One region of the Bradyrhizobium genosp. P genome, then DNA from elsewhere that is predicted to be linked to it. Evidence: riboswitches for the same ligand, from Rfam matches in the RefSeq annotation. Region 1 holds a riboswitch; the other holds the start of a gene.
What was found. Region 1 has a riboswitch for glycine ahead of gcvT (glycine cleavage system aminomethyltransferase GcvT). Riboswitches for the same ligand answer to the same signal wherever they lie in the genome.
Positions count from the first base shown of each region.

Region 2: it holds a riboswitch for glycine, as region 1 does, so the genes downstream of both, ACP2YO_RS17885 (D-amino acid dehydrogenase) here and gcvT (glycine cleavage system aminomethyltransferase GcvT) in region 1, are expected to answer to the same signal.

Region 1 is NZ_CP188195.1:3,555,627-3,565,563, reverse strand. It holds gene ACP2YO_RS17225 (alpha/beta hydrolase family protein) at 1-718, shown strand, start outside; gene ACP2YO_RS17220 (NADP-dependent isocitrate dehydrogenase) at 843-2,057, shown strand; gene ACP2YO_RS17215 (DUF3455 domain-containing protein) at 2,092-2,592, shown strand; gene alaS (alanine--tRNA ligase) at 2,610-5,282, opposite strand; glycine riboswitch at 5,484-5,573, shown strand; gene gcvT (glycine cleavage system aminomethyltransferase GcvT) at 5,716-6,861, shown strand; gene gcvH (glycine cleavage system protein GcvH) at 6,871-7,236, shown strand; gene gcvP (aminomethyl-transferring glycine dehydrogenase) at 7,247-9,937, shown strand, end outside.
Region 2 is NZ_CP188195.1:3,692,438-3,702,374, forward strand. It holds gene ACP2YO_RS17880 (ArgE/DapE family deacylase) at 1-639, opposite strand, end outside; gene ACP2YO_RS17885 (D-amino acid dehydrogenase) at 854-2,161, opposite strand; glycine riboswitch at 2,228-2,342, opposite strand; glycine riboswitch at 2,346-2,449, opposite strand; gene ACP2YO_RS17890 (M20/M25/M40 family metallo-hydrolase) at 2,542-3,672, opposite strand; gene ACP2YO_RS17895 (ABC transporter substrate-binding protein) at 3,943-5,538, shown strand; gene ACP2YO_RS17900 (hypothetical protein) at 5,732-5,992, opposite strand; gene ACP2YO_RS17905 (hypothetical protein) at 6,028-6,201, opposite strand; gene ACP2YO_RS17910 (PilZ domain-containing protein) at 6,525-6,812, shown strand; gene ACP2YO_RS17915 (phytanoyl-CoA dioxygenase family protein) at 6,956-7,645, shown strand; gene ACP2YO_RS17920 (phospholipase D-like domain-containing protein) at 7,979-9,916, shown strand.

The sequences.
Region 1 (9,937 bases):
GATCCTGTCTGCGTTCATCCCGGCGCTGACCTATTACCCGGCGTTTGCACTGGGCGGCGCGTTCGTGACGCCGTCGGCGTTCCTGCCCCAGGGCATCACCAACCAGATCCTGGTCTGGGCCATCATCAACGGCCTGATCACGCTCGCCCTGATGGGCTTCGCCCCGAAGCGCGCCAGCCGGGCCGGCCTGATCGGACAATCTGTCATGATCGCGGTGGCGTCGGTTGCGGTCGGCTATGCGGCGCTGCGGCTTTGCGATCTGGCCTTCAAGATCGACTTCCGGTTCTGGATCGTCGCCTTGAAGTTGATGAGCGCGAAGCAATTCCTCATCTTCCTGATCTATCTGATTCCGTTCACGGCGTTTTTCGTCGTGGCGCTGCACGTGCTGCACCGGAATTTCTCGACCCTCGGCGCCCCGCGCGGCGCGCTCTATCTCACGAACATCCTGGCGCTGACGCTCGGCTTCATCGTGCTGCTGGTGCTGCAATACGGCCTGCTGTGGCTAACCGGAAAACTGTTCAACCCGCTCTCGGACCCCGGCTTCGTGCCGCTGTCGACCATCGTCGCCATCCAGTTCGTCCCGCTGCTGGCAATCGTCGCCGTGATCGCGACCTTCACCTGGCGGCGGACCGGCTCGAGCCTGCCGGGCGCCCTGATCGCGGGCTTATTCGTGACCTGGTATGTCGTGGCGGGGACGGCGACGCAGGCGGCGTTTTAGGTGAAAAGATGGGCTGAAACTGCATAACCGCTCCGCTTCCGCCCGCCCCCGGGCGGTGCTATAGCGCAGGCGTATCCCATCCCCGCCGTCAAAAGCGTGCCGTTCCCAAGAGGGCCTCCCCGTCATGGCAAAAATCAAGGTTTCCAATCCCGTCGTCGAACTCGATGGCGACGAGATGACCCGGATCATCTGGCAGTACATCAAGGACAAGCTGATCAACCCGTTCCTGGATGTCGAACTGCTCTATTTCGACCTCGGGATGGAATACCGCGACGCCACCAATGACCAGGTGACCATCGACGCCGCCGAAGCCATCAAGAAGGTCGGCGTCGGCGTGAAGTGCGCCACCATCACCCCCGACGAAGCCCGGGTGAAGGAATTCGGCCTGAAGCAGATGTGGAAGTCGCCGAACGGCACCATCCGCAACATCCTCGGCGGCTGCATCTTCCGCGAACCGATCATCTGCAAGAACGTGCCGCGCCTGGTTCCCGGCTGGTCCAAGCCGATCATCATCGGCCGCCACGCCTTCGGCGACCAGTACCGCGCCACCGACATCAAATTCCCCGGCAAAGGCGTCTTGACGATGAAGTTCGTCGGCGAGGACGGCGCCGTGATCGAGCGGGAAGTGTTCAAGGCGAACGGCGCCGGCGTCGCGATGCAAATGTACAATCTCGACGACTCCATCATCGACTTCGCGCGCGCCTCGTTCAACTACGGCTTGATGCGCAACTATCCGGTCTACCTGTCGACCAAGAACACCATCCTCAAGATCTATGACGGCCGCTTCAAGGACATCTTCCAGGACGTCTTCGAGCGCGAGTTCAAGAAGGACTTCGACGCCAAGGGCCTGACCTACGAGCACCGCCTGATCGACGACATGGTGGCCTCCGCCCTGAAGTGGTCCGGCGGCTATGTCTGGGCCTGCAAGAACTATGACGGCGACGTGCAGTCCGACACCGTGGCCCAGGGCTACGGCTCGCTCGGCCTGATGACCTCGGTGTTGCTGACCCCCGACGGCAAGACGGTGGAAGCCGAAGCCGCCCACGGCACGGTGACCCGCCATTACCGCGAACACCAGAAGGGCAAGGAGACCTCGACCAACTCGATCGCGTCGATCTTTGCCTGGACCCGCGGCCTCGCCCACCGCGCCAAGCTCGACAACAACGCCGAGTTGGCCAAGTTCGCCGCCACGCTCGAGAAGGTCTGCGTCGACACCGTCGAGGACGGCTACATGACCAAGGACCTCGCGCTCCTGGTCGGCGCCGACCAGCGCTGGCTCTCCACCACCGGCTTCCTTGACAAGGTCGCCGAGAACCTGACGAAGGCGATGGCGGCCTAAGCCGCCGTTACCGACCGCAACAGCGAGCGTGACCATGATCTTTCTCAGAAACGTAACGCTCGCAGCCTTGTTGCTGACCGGGTCGGCGGCGCTTGCCGCCGATCCCCTCCCCGGCGCCATCGTGGCGTCAGGTGAGACCGTCATCCTCACGGTCCGCGGCGAGGGCGCGCAGATCTATGAGTGCAAGCCGGTCACCGACGGCAAACTCGCCTGGTCGTTCCGCGAGCCGATCGCGACCCTGATCGCCGACGGCAAGACGGTCGGACGGCATTATGCGGGCCCGAACTGGGAAGACGCCGACGGCAGCGCCGTGACCGGCCGCGTCACCGGCAACGCGCCGGGCGCCGCCGCGTCGGACATTCCCTGGCTGAAGCTCGAAGTGATCTCCCACCGCGGCAATGGCGTGCTGTCAGCCGCCGCCACCGTGCAGCGGATCAACACGTCAGGCGGCCAGATCGACGGCGCCTGCGACAAGGCCGGCACCCTGAAGAGCGCGCCCTACTCGGCGGATTACGTGTTCCTGCGCAAGGGTTGAGGCGGAATGGCGGGAGCTTAGGCGCCGGCCATCGCCTGCTCGATCGCCGACAATGCGGCATCTGCCTTGGCCCCGTCGGGTCCGCCGGCTTGCGCCATGTCGGGACGGCCGCCGCCGCCCTTGCCGCCGAGCGCTTCCGAGCCCTTGCGGACCAATTCGACCGCGTTGAAACGCGAGGTGAGATCGGCGGTGACGCCAACCACGAGGCCGGCCTTGCCGTCCTCGGTGACGCCGACGATCGCGACCACGCCGGAGCCGATCTGCTTCTTGCCGTCGTCGACCAGGCTCTTGAGGTCCTTGGTCTCGACGCCCTCGACCGCGCGTGCCAGCAGCTTGACGTTGCCGACCTCGCGGACACCTGAGGCCGCGCCGTTCGACGCGCCGCCACCGCCCATCGCGAGCTTCTTGCGGGCGTCGGACAGGTCGCGCTCGAGCTTCTTGCGCTCCTCCATCAATGCGGAGATCCGCGCCGGCACATCCTCGACCGTGGTGCGCAGCTCGGCTGCCGCGGTCTTGGCCAATGCCATCGTGTCGTTGGCGTGCTTGCGCGCATGGCGTCCGGTCAGCGCCTCGATGCGGCGCACGCCCGAAGCCACCGCGCTCTCGCCGGTCACCGAGATCAGGCCGATGTCGCCGGTGCGGCGCACATGGGTGCCGCCGCAGAGTTCGACCGACCAGCCGAGTGCGTTCTGGCCGTGCTCGCGGGCAGACTTGCCCATCGAGACCACGCGGACCTCGTCGCCATACTTCTCGCCGAACAGCGCACGCGCGCCAGCCTCACGGGCGTCGTCGACCCCCATGATGCGGGTAGTGACCTCGTCATTGTCCAGCACAACGTCGTTGGCGATGTCCTCGACGCGAGCGAGCTCTTCCGGCGTGATCGGCTTCGGATGCACGAAGTCGAAGCGCAGCCGGTCGGGTGCGACCAGCGAGCCACGCTGCGCGATGTGATCGCCGAGCACCTGGCGCAACGCCTCGTGCAGCAGATGCGTCGCCGAGTGGTTGGCGCGGATCGACGAACGCCTGCCGTGATCGACCACGAGCAGCAGTGCGGTGCCGATCTTCAGCGCCCCCTGCTCCACGGTACCGACGTGCACGAAAAGATCGCCGACCTTCTTCTGCGTTTCGGTGACGCGGAACCTGACACCCTCGCCGGTCAGCATACCGGTGTCGCCGACCTGGCCGCCGGACTCCGCGTAGAACGGCGTCTGATTGAGCACGATCATTCCGGTTTCTCCGGCCTTGAGGCCCTCGACCTCGGTGCCGTCCTTGACCAGCGCCGTCACCGCGCCTTCCGCGCTTTCGGTCTCGTAGCCCAGGAATTCGGTCGCGCCGAGCTTCTCGCGCAGCGGAAACCAGATCGCTTCGGTCGCTGCGTCTCCAGAGCCTGCCCAGGACGCACGCGCCTTCTCGCGCTGCCGGTTCATCGCATCGGTGAACGACGCCTGGTCGACGCTGATGCCGCGCGACTTCAGCGCGTCCTGCGTCAGATCGAGCGGAAAGCCATAGGTGTCGTACAGCGTGAAGGCGGTGTCGCCGTCGAACATGTCGCCCTTTTTCAAGGAGGCGCTCTTCTCGTCGAGGATCGACAGGCCGCGCTCCAGCGTCTTGCGGAATCGGGTCTCTTCCAGCCGAAGCGTCTCCTCGATCAGATTCTCCGCACGCACCAGATCCGGGTAGGCCTGCCCCATCTCGCGGACCAGCGCCCAGACCAGACGATGCATCAGCGGGTCGTGCGCGCCGAGCAGCTGCGCATGGCGCATGGCGCGGCGCATGATCCGGCGCAGCACATAGCCGCGGCCTTCGTTCGACGGCAGCACGCCATCGGCGACGAGGAAGGCCGACGAACGCAGATGGTCCGCGATGACCCGGAACGACGCGACGGTCTGCTCGGTCGGTCCGTGCCCGAGAGCAGACGCAGTGGCGTCGATCAAATGACGGAACAGATCGGTCTCGAACACGCTGTCGACGCCCTGCAGGATGGAGGCCATGCGCTCCAGCCCCAGGCCGGTGTCGATCGAGGGGCGCGGCAGCGGCACGCGCTCCTCCTTCGTCACCTGATCGAACTGCATGAAGACCAGGTTCCAGAATTCGAGGAAGCGATCGCCATCCTCCTCCGGGCTGCCCGGAGGTCCGCCCCAGATGTGCTCGCCGCGGTCGATGAAGATCTCCGAGCACGGACCGCACGGGCCGGTATCGCCCGCCGCCCAGAAATTGTCCGAGGTCGCGATGCGGATGATGCGGTCGTCTGGGAAGCCGGCGATTTTCTTCCAGTAGCCCGCGGCCTCATCGTCGTTGTGGTAGATCGTGACGAGCAGCTTGTCCTTGTTCAGTCCGAATTCCTTGGTGACCAGATTCCAGGCGAGCTCGATCGCGCGCTCCTTGAAGTAGTCGCCGAACGAGAAGTTGCCGAGCATCTCGAAGAAGGTGAGATGGCGCGCGGTGTAGCCGACATTGTCGAGGTCGTTGTGCTTGCCACCGGCACGCACGCATTTTTGCGCGGTGGTGGCGCGCTGATAGGGACGCTTCTCGACACCGGTGAAGACGTTCTTGAACTGCACCATGCCGGCCGCGGTGAACATCAGGGTCGGGTCGTTGCGCGGCACCAGCGGCGACGACGCCACGATCTCGTGGTCGTTCTCCTTGAAATAGTTCAGAAAGGTCGACCTGATGTCGTTGACGCTGCTCATGTTCATCCAATCGGGAAAATGGGCCGGATCAGGCGCAAACAGCGTCATTTTCCGGCCGAACGCTTTTAGACATTGCAGGCCTTGGTGTCCAGAAACTGTGCAGGCGGATCATAGGCTTGCCGCAACAGCACAAAGCCCGTTGATAGCAGCCAGAGCCGCGTTGACAGCCTTGGCGCCGCCGTGTTTCTTTCCTACCTGTTGTTAAGTCACGTCGGGAGAGACCGGCCTTGCGCCGGCGCCGAAGGAGCAACCGCCCCGGAAACTCTCAGGCAAACGGACCGCGTGACGTCTGACATCTGGAAAGAGGCGCTGGAGGGTTTTGCCCTGCTGCGTCCGCCGACGGGATAATACTCTCAGGCACAGCGACAGATGGGGCTTTCTGCAGGTTTCTCAAGGGGAAATAGGTCCCCCGTGGAACCGCGAGGGCTCCGTGATGCTTGCACGCGACAATTCCCCGCTCAAACAGACCCCGTTGCACGCGCTGCATGTAGCCCGCGGGGCCAGGATGGTGCCGTTCGCCGGCTATGACATGCCGGTGCAATACCCCGCCGGCGTCATGAAGGAGCACCTGCACACCCGCAGCCATGCGGGCCTGTTCGATGTCTCCCATATGGGCCAGCTCGCGCTGCGACCGAAATCCAGCAAGGTCGCGGACGCGGCGCTGGCGCTGGAAAGACTGGTGCCGCAGGACATTCTCGGCATCGCGCCGGGACGGCAGCGCTACGCGCAATTCACCAACGATGACGGCGGCCTGCTCGACGACCTGATGGTCGCGAATTTCGGCGATCACCTGTTCCTGGTGGTCAACGCCGCCTGCAAGGCCGAGGATGAGGCGCATCTCCGTGCGCATCTCTCCGACACCTGCGAGATCGTGTCGCTGCCCGACCGCGCACTGATCGCGTTGCAGGGACCGAAGGCCGAATCCGCGCTGGCGAAACTTTGTGCAGATGTCGGTTCGATGAAATTCATGGACACAGGCCCGCGCCGCGTCGGTGACATCGATTGTTTCGTCTCACGCTCCGGCTATACCGGCGAAGACGGCTTTGAGATTTCCGTTCCGGCCGACAACGCCGAGGCGCTGGCCACCGCACTGCTGGACAACCCCGACGTGCTGCCGATCGGCCTCGGCGCACGCGACAGCCTCCGGCTCGAGGCCGGGCTTTGCCTTTATGGCCACGACATCGACACCACGACGACGCCGGTCGAGGGGGCACTGGAATGGTCGGTGCAGAAAGTCCGCCGCAGCGGCGGCGCCCGTGCCGGCGGATTTCCGGGAGCCGACAAGATCCTCGCGCAGTTCGCGCAAGGCGCATCCCGCCGCCGCGTTGGCTTAAGGCCGGACGGTCGCGCGCCGGTGCGCGAAGCTGCCGCGCTGTTTGCCGATGCCGCCGCGACCGAACAGATCGGCAAGGTGACGTCGGGCGGCTTCGGTCCGAGCCTCAATGCCCCTGTTGCGATGGGCTATCTGCCGATTTCCCTTTCTGCCGCCGGCACCACGGTTTTCGCCGAAGTGCGCGGCCAGCGGTTGCCGCTCACGGTCGCCGCCACGCCCTTCGTCCCCAACACCTACAAACGCTAGAGGACAACAATGACGACGCTGTACACGTCCGACCACGAATGGCTCCACATCGAGGGCGATGTCGCCACCATCGGCATCACCGACTATGCGCAATCGCAGCTCGGCGACGTCGTGTTCGTTGAACTGCCCAAGGTCGGCCGCAGCCTGAAGAAGGCCGAGGCTGCCGCCGTCGTCGAGTCCGTCAAGGCTGCCTCCGACGTCTATGCGCCGATCACCGGCGAGGTGCTCGAGGTCAATGAGGCGCTCGTCGCCGAGCCTGCGCTGGTCAATTCCGACGCGGGCGGCAAGGCCTGGTTCTTCAAGCTGAAGATATCGGACAAGAGCGAACTCGGTGGCCTGATGGACGAGGCCGCCTACGCAGCGCACATCGCGTAAGGATCATCCCATGAACGCGCCCTTCAAGCCGACCAACGACGCCGCCACCGATTTCGTCCGCCGCCACATCGGCCCCTCGCCGCGCGATGTCAACGCGATGCTGGAGACGGTCGGCGCCGCGAGCCTGCAAACGCTGATGAGCGAGACGCTGCCGTCCTCGATCCGGCAACAGGCGCCGCTTGATCTCGGCCGTGCGCTGAGCGAAACCGAGGCGCTCGCGCATATGGGCGAGCTCGCCGCGCAGAACCAGGTGTTCACCTCGCTGATCGGCCAGGGCTATTCCGGCACCATCCTGCCCGCGGTAATTCAGCGTAACATCCTGGAAAATCCGGCCTGGTACACGGCCTATACGCCGTATCAGCCGGAGATCAGCCAGGGCCGGCTGGAAGCGCTGTTCAACTTCCAGACCATGATCTGCGACCTCACCGGGCTCGATGTCGCCAACGCCTCGCTGCTCGACGAGGCGACCGCAGCGGCGGAGGCGATGGCGCTCGCCGAGCGGCACTCGCAGGTGAAGGCGAAGGCGTTCTTCGTCGACAAGGAAGTCCATCCGCAGACGCTCGCGGTGATGCGCACCCGCGCCGCGCCCTTGGGCTGGGCGCTGATCGTGGGCGATCCCCTGACCGAGCTCGACAAGACCGATGTGGTCGGCGCGCTGCTGCAATATCCGGGTACGACGGGCGCGGTGCGCGACCTGCGGCCCGCCATCGCATCGTTGCGCGCGAAGGGCGCGCTGGCGATCGTCGCAGCAGATTTGCTGGCGCTGACCCTGATCACCTCACCCGGCGAACTCGGCGCCGACATCGCGGTCGGCTCGGCGCAGCGCTTCGGCGTGCCGATGGGCTATGGCGGTCCGCACGCCGCCTACATGGCGGTGCGCGACACGCTGAAGCGCTGGCTGCCCGGCCGGCTTGTCGGCCTGTCGGTGGATTCGCGCGGCGCGCCGGCCTACCGGCTGGCGCTGCAGACCCGCGAGCAGCACATCCGCCGCGAAAAGGCGACCTCCAACATCTGCACCGCACAGGTGCTGCTCGCCGTGATCGCCTCGATGTATGCGGTCTATCACGGCCCCGAAGGCCTGACCCATATCGCGCGCAGCGTGCATCGCCGCGCCGCCGTGCTGGCGGCTGGCCTGCGCAAGCTCGGCTTTACGCCCGATAGCGAGGCGTTCTTCGACACCGTGACCGTTGAGGTCGGCGCCAGGCAGAGCGAATTCGTCACCCGCGCTTTTGCCGAGCAGATCAACCTGCGGATCGGCGCGACCACGCTCGGCATCGCCATCGACGAGACGACGACGCCCCAGACCATCGAAGCGGTGTGGCGCATCTTCGGCGGCAAGCTCGCTTATGCCGAGATCGAGGCCACCACGCGCGACGCGCTGCCGAAGGAGCTGAAGCGCACCAGCGCCTTCCTCACCCATCCGGTGTTCAACACCCATCGCTCCGAGACCGAGCTGTTGCGCTACATGCGCAAGCTCAGCGATCGCGACCTCGCGCTCGACCGTGCGATGATCCCGCTCGGCTCCTGCACGATGAAGCTGAACGCCACCACAGAGATGATCCCGCTGACCTGGCCGGAATTCGGCAATCTGCATCCGTTTGCGCCGGCGGATCAGGCCAAGGGTTATCATGCGCTGTTCAAGCGGCTGGAGACGTGGCTGTGCGACATCACCGGCTATGATGCGATCTCGCTGCAGCCGAACTCCGGCGCACAGGGCGAATATGCGGGCCTACTCGCGATCCGGGGCTATCACCTCGCGCGCGGCGAGCCGCACCGCAAGATTTGCCTGATCCCCTCCTCCGCGCACGGCACCAATCCGGCGTCGGCGGCGATGGTCGGCATGGATGTCGTTGTGGTCGCCTGCGATGTGCGCGGCGACGTCGATGTCGATGATCTTCGCGCCAAGGCCGAGAAGCACTCGTCCAACCTCGCTGCCGTGATGATCACCTATCCATCGACGCATGGCGTGTTCGAAGAGCACATCCGTGACATCTGCGACATCGTCCACGTCAACGGTGGTCAGGTCTATCTCGACGGCGCCAACATGAATGCGCAGGTCGGCCTCTCCCGGCCCGGCGATTACGGCGCCGATGTCAGCCATCTCAACCTCCACAAAACCTTCTGCATCCCGCATGGCGGCGGCGGCCCCGGCATGGGCCCGATCGGCGTAAGAGCGCATCTGGCACCCTATCTGCCAAGTCATCCCGAGAATCGTCATCCCGCAACCGACGGCGCGACCGTGCACACGGTCGGCCCGGTGTCGGCCGCGCCGTTCGGCTCGGCGTCGATCCTCACCATCTCCTACATCTACATCCTGATGATGGGTGGCGAGGGCCTGACGCGCGCGACCGAGATCGCGATCCTCAACGCCAACTACATCGCCGCACGGCTGCAGCCGCATTTCCCGGTGCTGTACCGTAACGCCAAGGGCCGCGTCGCGCATGAGTGCATCGTCGATCCGCGGGCGCTGAAGACGACCAGCGGCGTCACCGTCGATGATATCGCCAAGCGGCTGATCGACTACGGCTTCCACGCCCCGACGATGAGCTTCCCGGTCGCCGGCACGCTGATGATCGAGCCGACCGAATCGGAATCGAAAGCCGAGATCGACCGCTTCTGCGACGCCATGATCGCGATCCGCAACGAGATCGCCGAGATCGAGAAGGGCCGCTGGAAGGTCGAGGCCTCGCCGCTGCGACAT
Region 2 (9,937 bases), 140 kb from region 1:
CCCGACCTGGGCGCGCGTGAGCGTGTGGCCGGTGGGTTCGGGAATGAGGCAGGCGTCGGCGCGATAGCCGCGCATCAGAGTCGATAGCGCGCCGTTGCCTGTGCTCTCCTCCTCGGTAACGGTCTGCAGATGGACGCGGCCGTTCGGCGAATAGCCGGCGCCTCTGAAAGCATCGAGCGCGAAGATCATGGCCGAGACACCGGCTTTCATGTCCTGTGCACCGCGCCCGAACATCCAGCCGTCGCGCATTTCAGCCGCGAACGGCGGCAGGTCCCAAAGGTCAGCGGGTCCCTCCGGCACCACGTCGATATGACCTTGCAAGATCAGACTGCGCCCGCCGCCTTTGCTGTCGATCGTCGCGACAACCTGCTGCGATCCGGCAAGATCGATGCCGTCCATTGGTGCGGCCTTCGGGTGGCTCATCAAGTTGACGTCCGCAAGGCTGAACGCATCGACGTCGTAGTTGCGTTTTGCGAACTGCTCGGCCAGCCAAAGCTGTTGCGGGGCTTCCTGTCCGCGCAAGCTGCGGAACTGCACCATACGTGACAGGAACGCGATCTGATCGTCGAAGTTTCGATCGACGGCCGCACATAGCTCGCCGGCAATCTGATCCGGCTTGGTCAACGTCTCAGTTGTCATGTCTCGCCTTTCCTTGCGCCCCATACGGAAGCTTGCCGGCCTCGGTATGGGCCGCCGTGACATGCGTGCGCGCTGCCGCAAGGCGCATTGTCCGCTCCTGAGATGACTCGCTTCTTCCCATCGTAAAGCTAATCCTTGTCACTCGGTGGTTCTCAGCGAATTCCGACTTGGCCACAGGCGCGTACGCTCATATTCTCTCGCTTCGACCAGCAAATTAGAGGAAAGCTGCGTGGGTAGTCTCGGTCGTATCGGCCTGCGACGGCACCATTGAGGGCGCGCAAAGGTCGCGCCAGTCGTCGATCGCCTCGGCAACCATCTGTGCTGTGGCGGCCGACAGGGTCCAGCCGAGATGGCCGTGACCGGTGTTGTAGAACACGCCCGGAATGCGTCCGGCGCGAGCGACCGGCATCATGTTCGGCATCATCGGCCGCAGGCCCGCCCATGGCACGATCTTCGACGTGTCGACCTCGGGAAAATGATGCCGCACCCAGTCCACAAGTGGCTGGATACGGTCGGCACGTATATCGCGGTTGAAGCCGTTGAACTCAGCGGTGCCGGCGACTCGGAAGCGGTCGGCGCCAAGCCGGCTGGTGACGATCTTCGCGGCCTCATCGAGCAGGCTAACGAACGGCGCGGCCTGCTGGCTCTGCGGCGCATCGAGCTGCACCGTGATCGAATAACCCTTCACCGGATAGACGTTCACGCGCTCGTTGAGCATGGCGGCGAAGTGGCGGCTCGCGACACCGGCGCAGATGACGATGCCGTCCGCCTGCAGGTCTTGTCGTGTCGGCGCCGCGGCGTCCTGCGATGCCGTATCATTCCAGCCGATGTGGAAGCCCTCGCCGGTGCGGGATATCGCATCGACGTCGGCTTCATGGACGAAGGTCGCGCCGCGGCGGACGCAGGCGTCGGCCAATCCACGAGTGAATTTGTGGATATCGCCGGTTGCATCCGACGGCGTGAAGAAGCCGCCATAGCAGGCCGATTGCAGCGCGGGTTCGATGATACGGATTTCGTCCGGCGTCACAGGCCGGCGGTCGAGGCCGCCTTGCTGAAGCAGCGCGTTGACACGCAGGCCTGCGTCGAAGCCGGCCTTGTCATGACAGATATGGAGGATACCGCGGCGCTCGAGATCGAAGGTGATCTTCTCGCGCTCGGCGATGGCAAACAAATGCCGCCGCGCTTCGATGGCGAGCCGCGTCGTTGCGATGGTGTTGGCGCGATAGCGGCCGATGCTGCCGACAAACTCACCCATCCAGGAATATTTGTGCCAGCTCGGCTTCGGATTCATCAGCAGCGGCGCGTCGCTTCTGAGCATCCAGCGCAGCCCCTTGAGGATGGTCGCGGCGCTGTTCCAGACTTCGGCATTGCTGGCGGAGAGTTGTCCGCCGTTGGCGAACGAGGTCTCCATCCCCGCGTAGCGATGCCTGTCGAGGACAGTCACCTGGTAGCCGCGTTCGAGCAGGGCATAGGCAGTCGTCACGCCGGTGATACCGGCGCCAATAATGGCAATGTGAGGCATGATGGTCTCTTGGTTCCCGTGTGTGAGAGTCGCCGAACCGCCGGAAAAAACCGGTGGCGGCGCCCCATCTGTCACGGTACCTGAGAGCTTGATCCGCATTGGGCCGAGGCCCGGCTGCGGACTATCCCCTTCGGTGGACGTCACGGCCCATGATGTATGGCCATGTCGTCTCTCTCCAGATCGTCCTGACGATACCGTCCTTTTGCCTGAGAGTTTCCGGGGCGGTTGCTCCGTCGGCGCCGAAGCGAACGCTTGCGCATTCGCTGCGATCTCTCCCGCATCGTCGCGTTGGACGGCCGGACCCTAGGCGAAGCCTTAAAACTGGACAAGGCTAAATTTCGGTCCGGCTGTGCCGACGCATTGTGCAGTGCAAATTGATCTCACTCCAGCGTCGCCAGCAGTGCCGCCATCAGGCGGCCGCGCTCGGCAAGGCTGTCAACCTCGATATGTTCATTGAGCGTATGCGCATCGGCGCCGCGAACGCCGAGCCCGTCGAGGGTGGGGATGCCCATCGCGCCGGTGAAATTGCCGTCGGAGCCGCCGCCGGCGCTGCCATGCGGCAAATCGAGGCCCATCTCCCTGGCGAGACCCTTGGCTTTTTCATAGAGCGCCATGGTGCCGGCGTTCGGCTCCCAGACCGGGCGGGTGACGCCGCGCGTCACCTTAAACGTCACGTCGTTGGCGGTGCCCGACAGCGCCAGCATCCGTTCAACACCACGATCGAGATCGGCCTGGCGCTTGGCCATGCTGAGGGCTTCGCCGGTGCAGGTTGTGGCAACGCAATTGACCCATTGGCCGCCATGCACGATGCCGACTGAGAAGGTGCAGTCCTCGGTGGTCATGCCGTCGATGGCGACGATCTGCCGGGCCATCTCGCGGATCGCGGAGCGTCCGGAGGACAGCGTCGCGCCGGCATGGCTCGGCTTGCCGGTCGCTTCGAGATTGAAGCGCGCGATCGCGTAGCGTCCGGTGACGACGCCGTTGTTCGGTCGGCCCGGCTCCGGCACCAGCACATATTTGTTGCGCGCGGCTTCCGCCTCGATGATGTCGCGGGTCGACGGCGTGCCGACCTCTTCATCGGGCGTGAACAGCACGGTGATCGGCAGCGGCGTCATGAAGGAGGCGCGCGCCAGTTGCCGTATGGCCTCGAGCGACAGATAGTTGCCGCCCTTCATGTCGAAGATGCCGGGGCCGAAACATTTGTTGCCCTCGCGCCGCCATGAGAGCTTCTCGATGGTGCCGACCGGATGCACGGTGTCGAGGTGTCCGGCGATCAGGATTCCGGGCTGGCCTTGCCTCGGATGCGGAAAGCGGGCGCGAACGCAGCCGGCAAAACCCTGCCGGCCTGCGATGCGTTCGATGGTCGCGCCCATGATCGCCATCTCGCGCGCGGCGAGGTCGAGCATGCGCTCAACCGCTCCCGCATCCCAGGTCGGACTTTCGCATTCCACCCAGCCGCGCAGACCCTGCAGCATCGTTTCGGAATCAAAGGGAAGATTGGCTGGGTTCATGGATTTTCTCTCTTGGTTCGTTGGCATCGCGTGCGCTACGAAAGTCGGCGGCGGCGATTTTGTAAAGTCAAATACGTCGCGCCGTCTCATTCATTTGTATGCGTCCGATCCCGACCAAAACCGGATTGACGCGCATCATGCTTGATGCAAGTCTTGAATCCACAAGTCTTGATTTCACAAGCCGCACAGCATGTTAGTCCGCCTAAATAACGAACTGCTTGCATAACGAATAAGCCGGCTTTGACCAGTTTCACCTCAGGAGAGAATCGAATGTTCCAGAAGTCGCGTTGGAAGCATCGCACGATAGCGGCGGCGTTGTCGGCGCTCGCGCTGTCGTTTGCGCCGCAGGCCATGGCAGCGGGCAAGACCATCACCGCGGTGATGCACGCTGATCTGCGTACTCCCGGGATGATGACGACCGCCTACATCGTGCGCGATTTCGGCTACATGATCTTCGACACGCTGTTGGCCGAGGACGCCAACTTCAAGATCCAGCCGCAGATGGCGGAATGGAAGGTGTCCGACGACAAGCTCACCTATACTTTCACGCTGCGCGACGGCCTGAAGTGGCACGACGGCACACCGGTCACGGCGGACGATTGCGTGGCGTCGCTGAAGCGCTGGGGCAAGGCCGACGGCATGGGCCAGAAGCTGATGGATTTCACCGCGAGCCTGGACGCTCCCGACGCCAAGACGATCGTGCTGAAGCTGAAAGAGCCCTACGGACTGGTCCTGGAATCGATCGGAAAACCGTCGTCCTTCGTGCCCTTCATGATGCCGAAGCGCCTGGCTGACTCGCCGCCCGACAAGCCGCTTCCGGAGTTGATCGGATCCGGTCCCTTCAAGTTCGTGCCCGGAGAATTCCAGCCCGGCGTGAAGGCGGTGTTTGAGAAGAACACCGATTACGTGCCGCGCAAGGAGCCGCCGAGCTGGACCTCTGGCGGCAAGGTGGTGAAGGTCGATCGCGTCGAATGGATCACGATGCCGGACGCGCAGACCGCGGTCAACGCGCTGCAATCCGGCGATATCGATTTCATGGAAGCGCCGTCTTACGACATTTTGCCGGTGCTGGAAGGCAACCCGGACCTCAAGGTCGAGACGCTGAACAAGCTCGGTCTCCAGACGCTCGGGCGCATGAACTTTCTCCAGCCACCTTTTGATAACGTCAAGGTGCGCCGTGCCGCTTTCATGGCGATGAACCAGAAGGACGTGCTGGATGCGCTGGTCGGCAATCCCAAATACTACCAGGTCTGCGGCGCGGTCTTCGTTTGCGGCACCCCGCTGGCGACCGATGTCGGCGCAGAATCATTGATCAAGGGCAACGGCATGGCGGAAGCGAAAAAGCTGCTCGCCGAGTCCGGCTACGACGGTACGCCGATCGTGATCATGGCGCCGGGCGATGTCGTGTCGCTGAAGGCGCAGCCGATCGTGGTGGCGCAGCAGTTGCGCGAAGCCGGCTTCAAGGTCGATGTCCAGGCCACCGACTGGGGAACCGTAGTTAGCCGCCGTACCAACAAGAAGCCCATCAAGGACGGCGGCTGGAACATGTTCTTTACCAACTGGGTCGCCGCAGACGTGATCAACCCCGTCGTCAATGTTTCGATCGGCGGCAGGGGCGAGAATGGCGGCTGGTTCGGCTGGTCGAAAGACGAGAAGATCGAAGCGATGCGCGACGCCTTTGCGCGCGCGTCGACCCCGGACGAGCAGAAGAAGATCGCCGCGAATATCCAGAAGGAAGTCTACGATCAGGTGATCTATGTTCCGCTCGGACAGTTTTTCGGGCCGAGCGCGTGGCGGAAGTCGCTCACCGGCGTGCTCGACGGGCCGGCGACGCCGATCTTCTGGAATATCGACAAGTCGGAGTAGGGCGCGAGGCTCATCCGAGAACGCAGAATGGCCGGGCTCGTCCCGGCCATTTCCGTTTCATGTTCGCGGCACACTGCTCCCGTACGACTGGTGCGCGTCAGTCGTGGCGGTCGCGCATCTTACGGGCAGGCGGAGCGCCACCTTGCGGCCGAGGCGTTCCAGCCGGTCGCGACCGGAGACGAAGTCACCTTGCCTAGAAGTGTGCTTTTGCCCAATTGTCCTCCGCCGATCTGGCAGGACCGTGGGTCGACAGGCTGCTGAGTTCGATGGGGCCGACGTGTGCGGTGCTGATCAAGGCGAGAATGCCGGCCGCCAGCACGACGACGGTATAGACGACAGCCGTTCCGCGGATCCATCGTCGATAGGTTGCGTGCTCCTCCGGCGTCGCATCGCGGAATTTCTGCGCGTTCGATCCATTGCTGCAATGGCCGGCGTCGTCGCCGTAATCGCTCATGACGATCTCCGTGTGTTGGTTGGAAGAGACGCGGCCTACGGAAACACGATCATCGAGGCGATATCGCCCGATGCGGTGCCGCGTGACATCGCAGCCCAATACAGCGCAAGCGAGAAGATGATCGCCGCGATCAGGTAGCCAGCCACGACGAGTGCATCGTGATGACGCACGTCACTGCGCGCGACATGAGTTCGGTCGGTCATTGTCATGGTCTCATCTCCAACGGAAAACAGGGCTTGGGATGTGGCGACCGCGCAATGTGCGGCCGTAGATTCCGGCACCCCGACATTAGGATGAAAGGCCGTCGCAGTTTGTGAACCACGCCACAACCTGGCAACACGAGGCGGTGATTGAGGGCTTACGATGTCGCGAGGGAGGAGGCGGACCGCAGGCATCCTTCGCGCGAGTGGCTGGCATGCAAGCTCAAGCGGGGTCGTTTGCCGCACCTTAACGTCGCAGAAATATTGTAAGCTTGGTGTCAGGTTCACGCCGTAATTTGACTGCCTGCTTCAGTGCACACCGCGACGAGTCGATGGCAGAAGACGACAACAAGCCCGCGCCGACCGGCGCGCATCGGCCGTTACCGACCGAGGAGCGTCGAGCCGCTCCGCGCCGCCGGGTCCTCAAATCGGGGACGATCGAGTTCGGCAGTGAAGCGATCCCGTGCACCGTCCGAAGCGTCTCGGCCTTGGGCGCCGGCGTTGAGATCAACTCGCCATTGTGGTTTCCCGACCGCTTCGTCCTTGCCGTCGACGGCGAACGGCATGCGTGCCGCATCGTGTGGAAGAAGGAGAGGCGGCTGGGGGTGGAATTTGAGTGAGGTGGGGCCTGCCAATCCAGCATCGACCCAAAAGCATTGAAGCGGGCGGTCTCGTGCGCGGTCTTGCGCGCGACCTGCCGACCGCGGCCATTTCCTGGAAGATCGTGGGAGGAAGCGCGACTATTTCGCGCCGGGGGGGAAGCATGACGGGATCTTCGACGCGAACCAGGGTCGGTCGGCTCGACGCCGAACAGGCGCGGCTTCTCGACGACCAAGGCTATCTGCTGTTGCGCGGCGCTATTCCCGCGGCCTGGATCGGGCGGCTTCGCGACGCCTTCGAGGCCGGTGCGCTGCCGTCGGAGAAGTGGCCGGGCGCCCCCCGCGGGATCGATTGGCGGCATTCCTTGCTGGACCTCGATGCGACAGTGCAACACGTCTGCCGCCTGCCGGCGATGCTGGCCGCCGTCCATCATATCCTGCGACAACCATTCTTCCTGGGGCAAGTCGAGGGCCGCGAGCCGCGTGCGGGCGGCGGCGCGCAAAGACTGCATCGCGACGGCTTCGACCGCCAGGTCACCGACGGGGTTTCCGCGCTGGCATTCCTCGACACATTCGGGCCGGAGAATGGCGCCACGCAGGTCGCGCCAGGCTCGCATCGCGGCGAGGCGGAGGACGCAGGCGTATATCCGCAGGCAAAGGTCGTGGGAGGTGAGGCCGGCGACATCTTGCTGTTCGATGTCAATCTTTTGCATGGTGCGACGCGCAATTGCAGCGGGGCGCCGCGCAGGTCGCTGCTGATCACCTATGCCAACGTGTCGCAGCAGCAGGATTGGCGAAAGACCCGCGCGTTGCGGAACGTGCGCATGGATCAGGACGAAGCGTTCGACGTTTGACGGACGGGAGAGAGCCCAGCGGCCACGGTTGCGCTGGCGTCCTGTGCCGGCATCGGCGCGTCGTTTTTCACGCTGCCGGTATGGGTCACGTTCGCCATCGACCTTGCTGGGAAGGAAGTAGAACTGATCGGCTTGGCTTGGCGGGCAACACCGCCACCGCGGCAACTGGCCGATCGCGTTCGAGGCCATTCTACGACCGAGAAGCTGGCTTCATTTCCAACAGCCGGTTCGCAAAGAGAGGTTAATAGCGCTGGAGAACACGCTTTAGTTGTGAGAGGATGGCGCCCATTCTTTCACACCTTTGGATATTTTGGCCAACCTCGGGAGATGATCATGACAATCAGTGTCAAGGCCTATGCGAACGCCGATGATGTCCTGATCGCATGGCAGCCGGACACATGGTCGAACGGCTGGGTCGGTTTCCAACTCGAGCGGCGCAACAACATCACGCAGCAGTCGATCGTGCTGTCTAACCGCATCCCGCCACAGCCCGGCCAGAAGCCGGTCGCCGACGCTGGCATCTCCTCGACGCAATCGCCGTTCCGGCGCTGCATCTGGACCGATCATAGCGTCGTTGACACCGACAACGTGTCGTACCAGGTCACTGCGATGAAGAACGGCGCGAACGGCACTTTCACGCCCGATCCCGCCTCGGTGTCGGCCTGGACCGCCGCGGCAGTTGCCTCGGGTGAGGCCGGCGGCGGCCTATCGGCATATTTCAACCGGGGCACCCTGATGTCCCAGATCGTCAGCCGCTTCGTGCACGGCGATACGTCCGACGATACGCTGCGCAATTTCGTCAAGAGCCTTTCGGACCCGTCCACCCCGGCGCGACGCTATCTTTCGGGCGACGCCTTGCACCAGATCCTGGCCTTTCTGCACGATGCCGACCTCCGCGGCAGCCAGGTTCATGCCGCCATCTACGAGATGAACGACGAGGAGCTGGTCGGCGCGCTAAAGCCGTTCGGAAAGCGCGGCAGTGTGCTGCTCGGCAATGGCAGCGCGACCAAGCCGAACATCGCGGTCGAGCTCAGTGGCGCCGGCCTGACGGTCAAGCACCGCGACCTGTCGAATGCGGGCAGGTCGTCGCCCAGCGTCCACAACAAGTACGTCGTCGAAAGCGACGCGCAAGGCAACGCGATCCGCGTGCTGACCGGCAGCACCAACTGGACCACCACCGGGCTGTGCACACAGCTCAACAACGTGTTGATCATCGAGAATGCCGTGATCGCCAAGCGTTACCTCGATCAGTGGGGCAAGCTGGTTGCCGCCGGCAACGCCATGCCGCCCGCCTTGAAGGCCTCGAATTCCAATCCGACCAGCGACGGCGAGATAAGTGTCTACTTCGCAGCGACCAATGGTGAGGCGGAGTTCACGCCGGTGCTGGATCTGCTCAAGAACGCAAAGGACGGCGCGCTCTTCCTGATGTTCATGCCGGGTCAATCGCCGCTGCTGGACGCACTGCTGGACCGCGCACAGCAGAATGATATCTACGTCCGTGGCGTGGTTTCGACCATGATGGCCAGCAAGAACGGTGACATCGTCTCGGTCGGCGGCGAGGTCGTGAAATCAGGCGCTCCGAAGCAATCCTTTCATGACGACGTCCAGTTGCCGAAGGGTGTCCAGGCCACGAACCAACCCTCATGGGCCGACGTGGAATTCAGCGTTTCCCAGATGCGCAGTGCGGGAATGATCGCGATCGTTCATTCCAAGACCATCGTGATCGATCCGTTTTCCGACAATTGCGCCGTCATCACGGGGTCGCACAATTTCTCTGTCGCCGCATCGCAGAAGAACGACGAGAATCTGGTGATCGTGCGCGGCAACAAGAAGCTTGCCCAGGCCTACGCATTGCACATCAACGGCGTCTACGATCACTATTCCTGGCGCGGCTATCTCGGCAGTGGCGGCAATCCGGATCAGATCTATTCGCTCGACGGCTGGAAGCCCGGAGGCGGAAAAGAGCAGGAACTGGATTTCTGGATGGAGGAGCCCGTGCCGCCCCGCCGCGGCGGAGGAGTTGGAGCAGGACCCGGCGCTGGTGGAGGAGCTGACAACGGGAACAAAGCAGTCAAGAAAGCCGCCAAGAATCCTCCAAAGAATCCTCCAAAGAAATCTTCCAAAAAATCTCCAAAGAAATCCGCTAAGACCCCGAAGGCCAAGAAGTCGGCGAAAGGCGCAAAATCAAAGGCCAAGAAGGCAGGAGCCAAGAAAGCAGGAGCCAAGAAGGCGAAGGCAAGCAAGGCGAGGGTGAAGAAGTCGAAGCGGTAGCGGGAAAGCCAGCGCGCCATG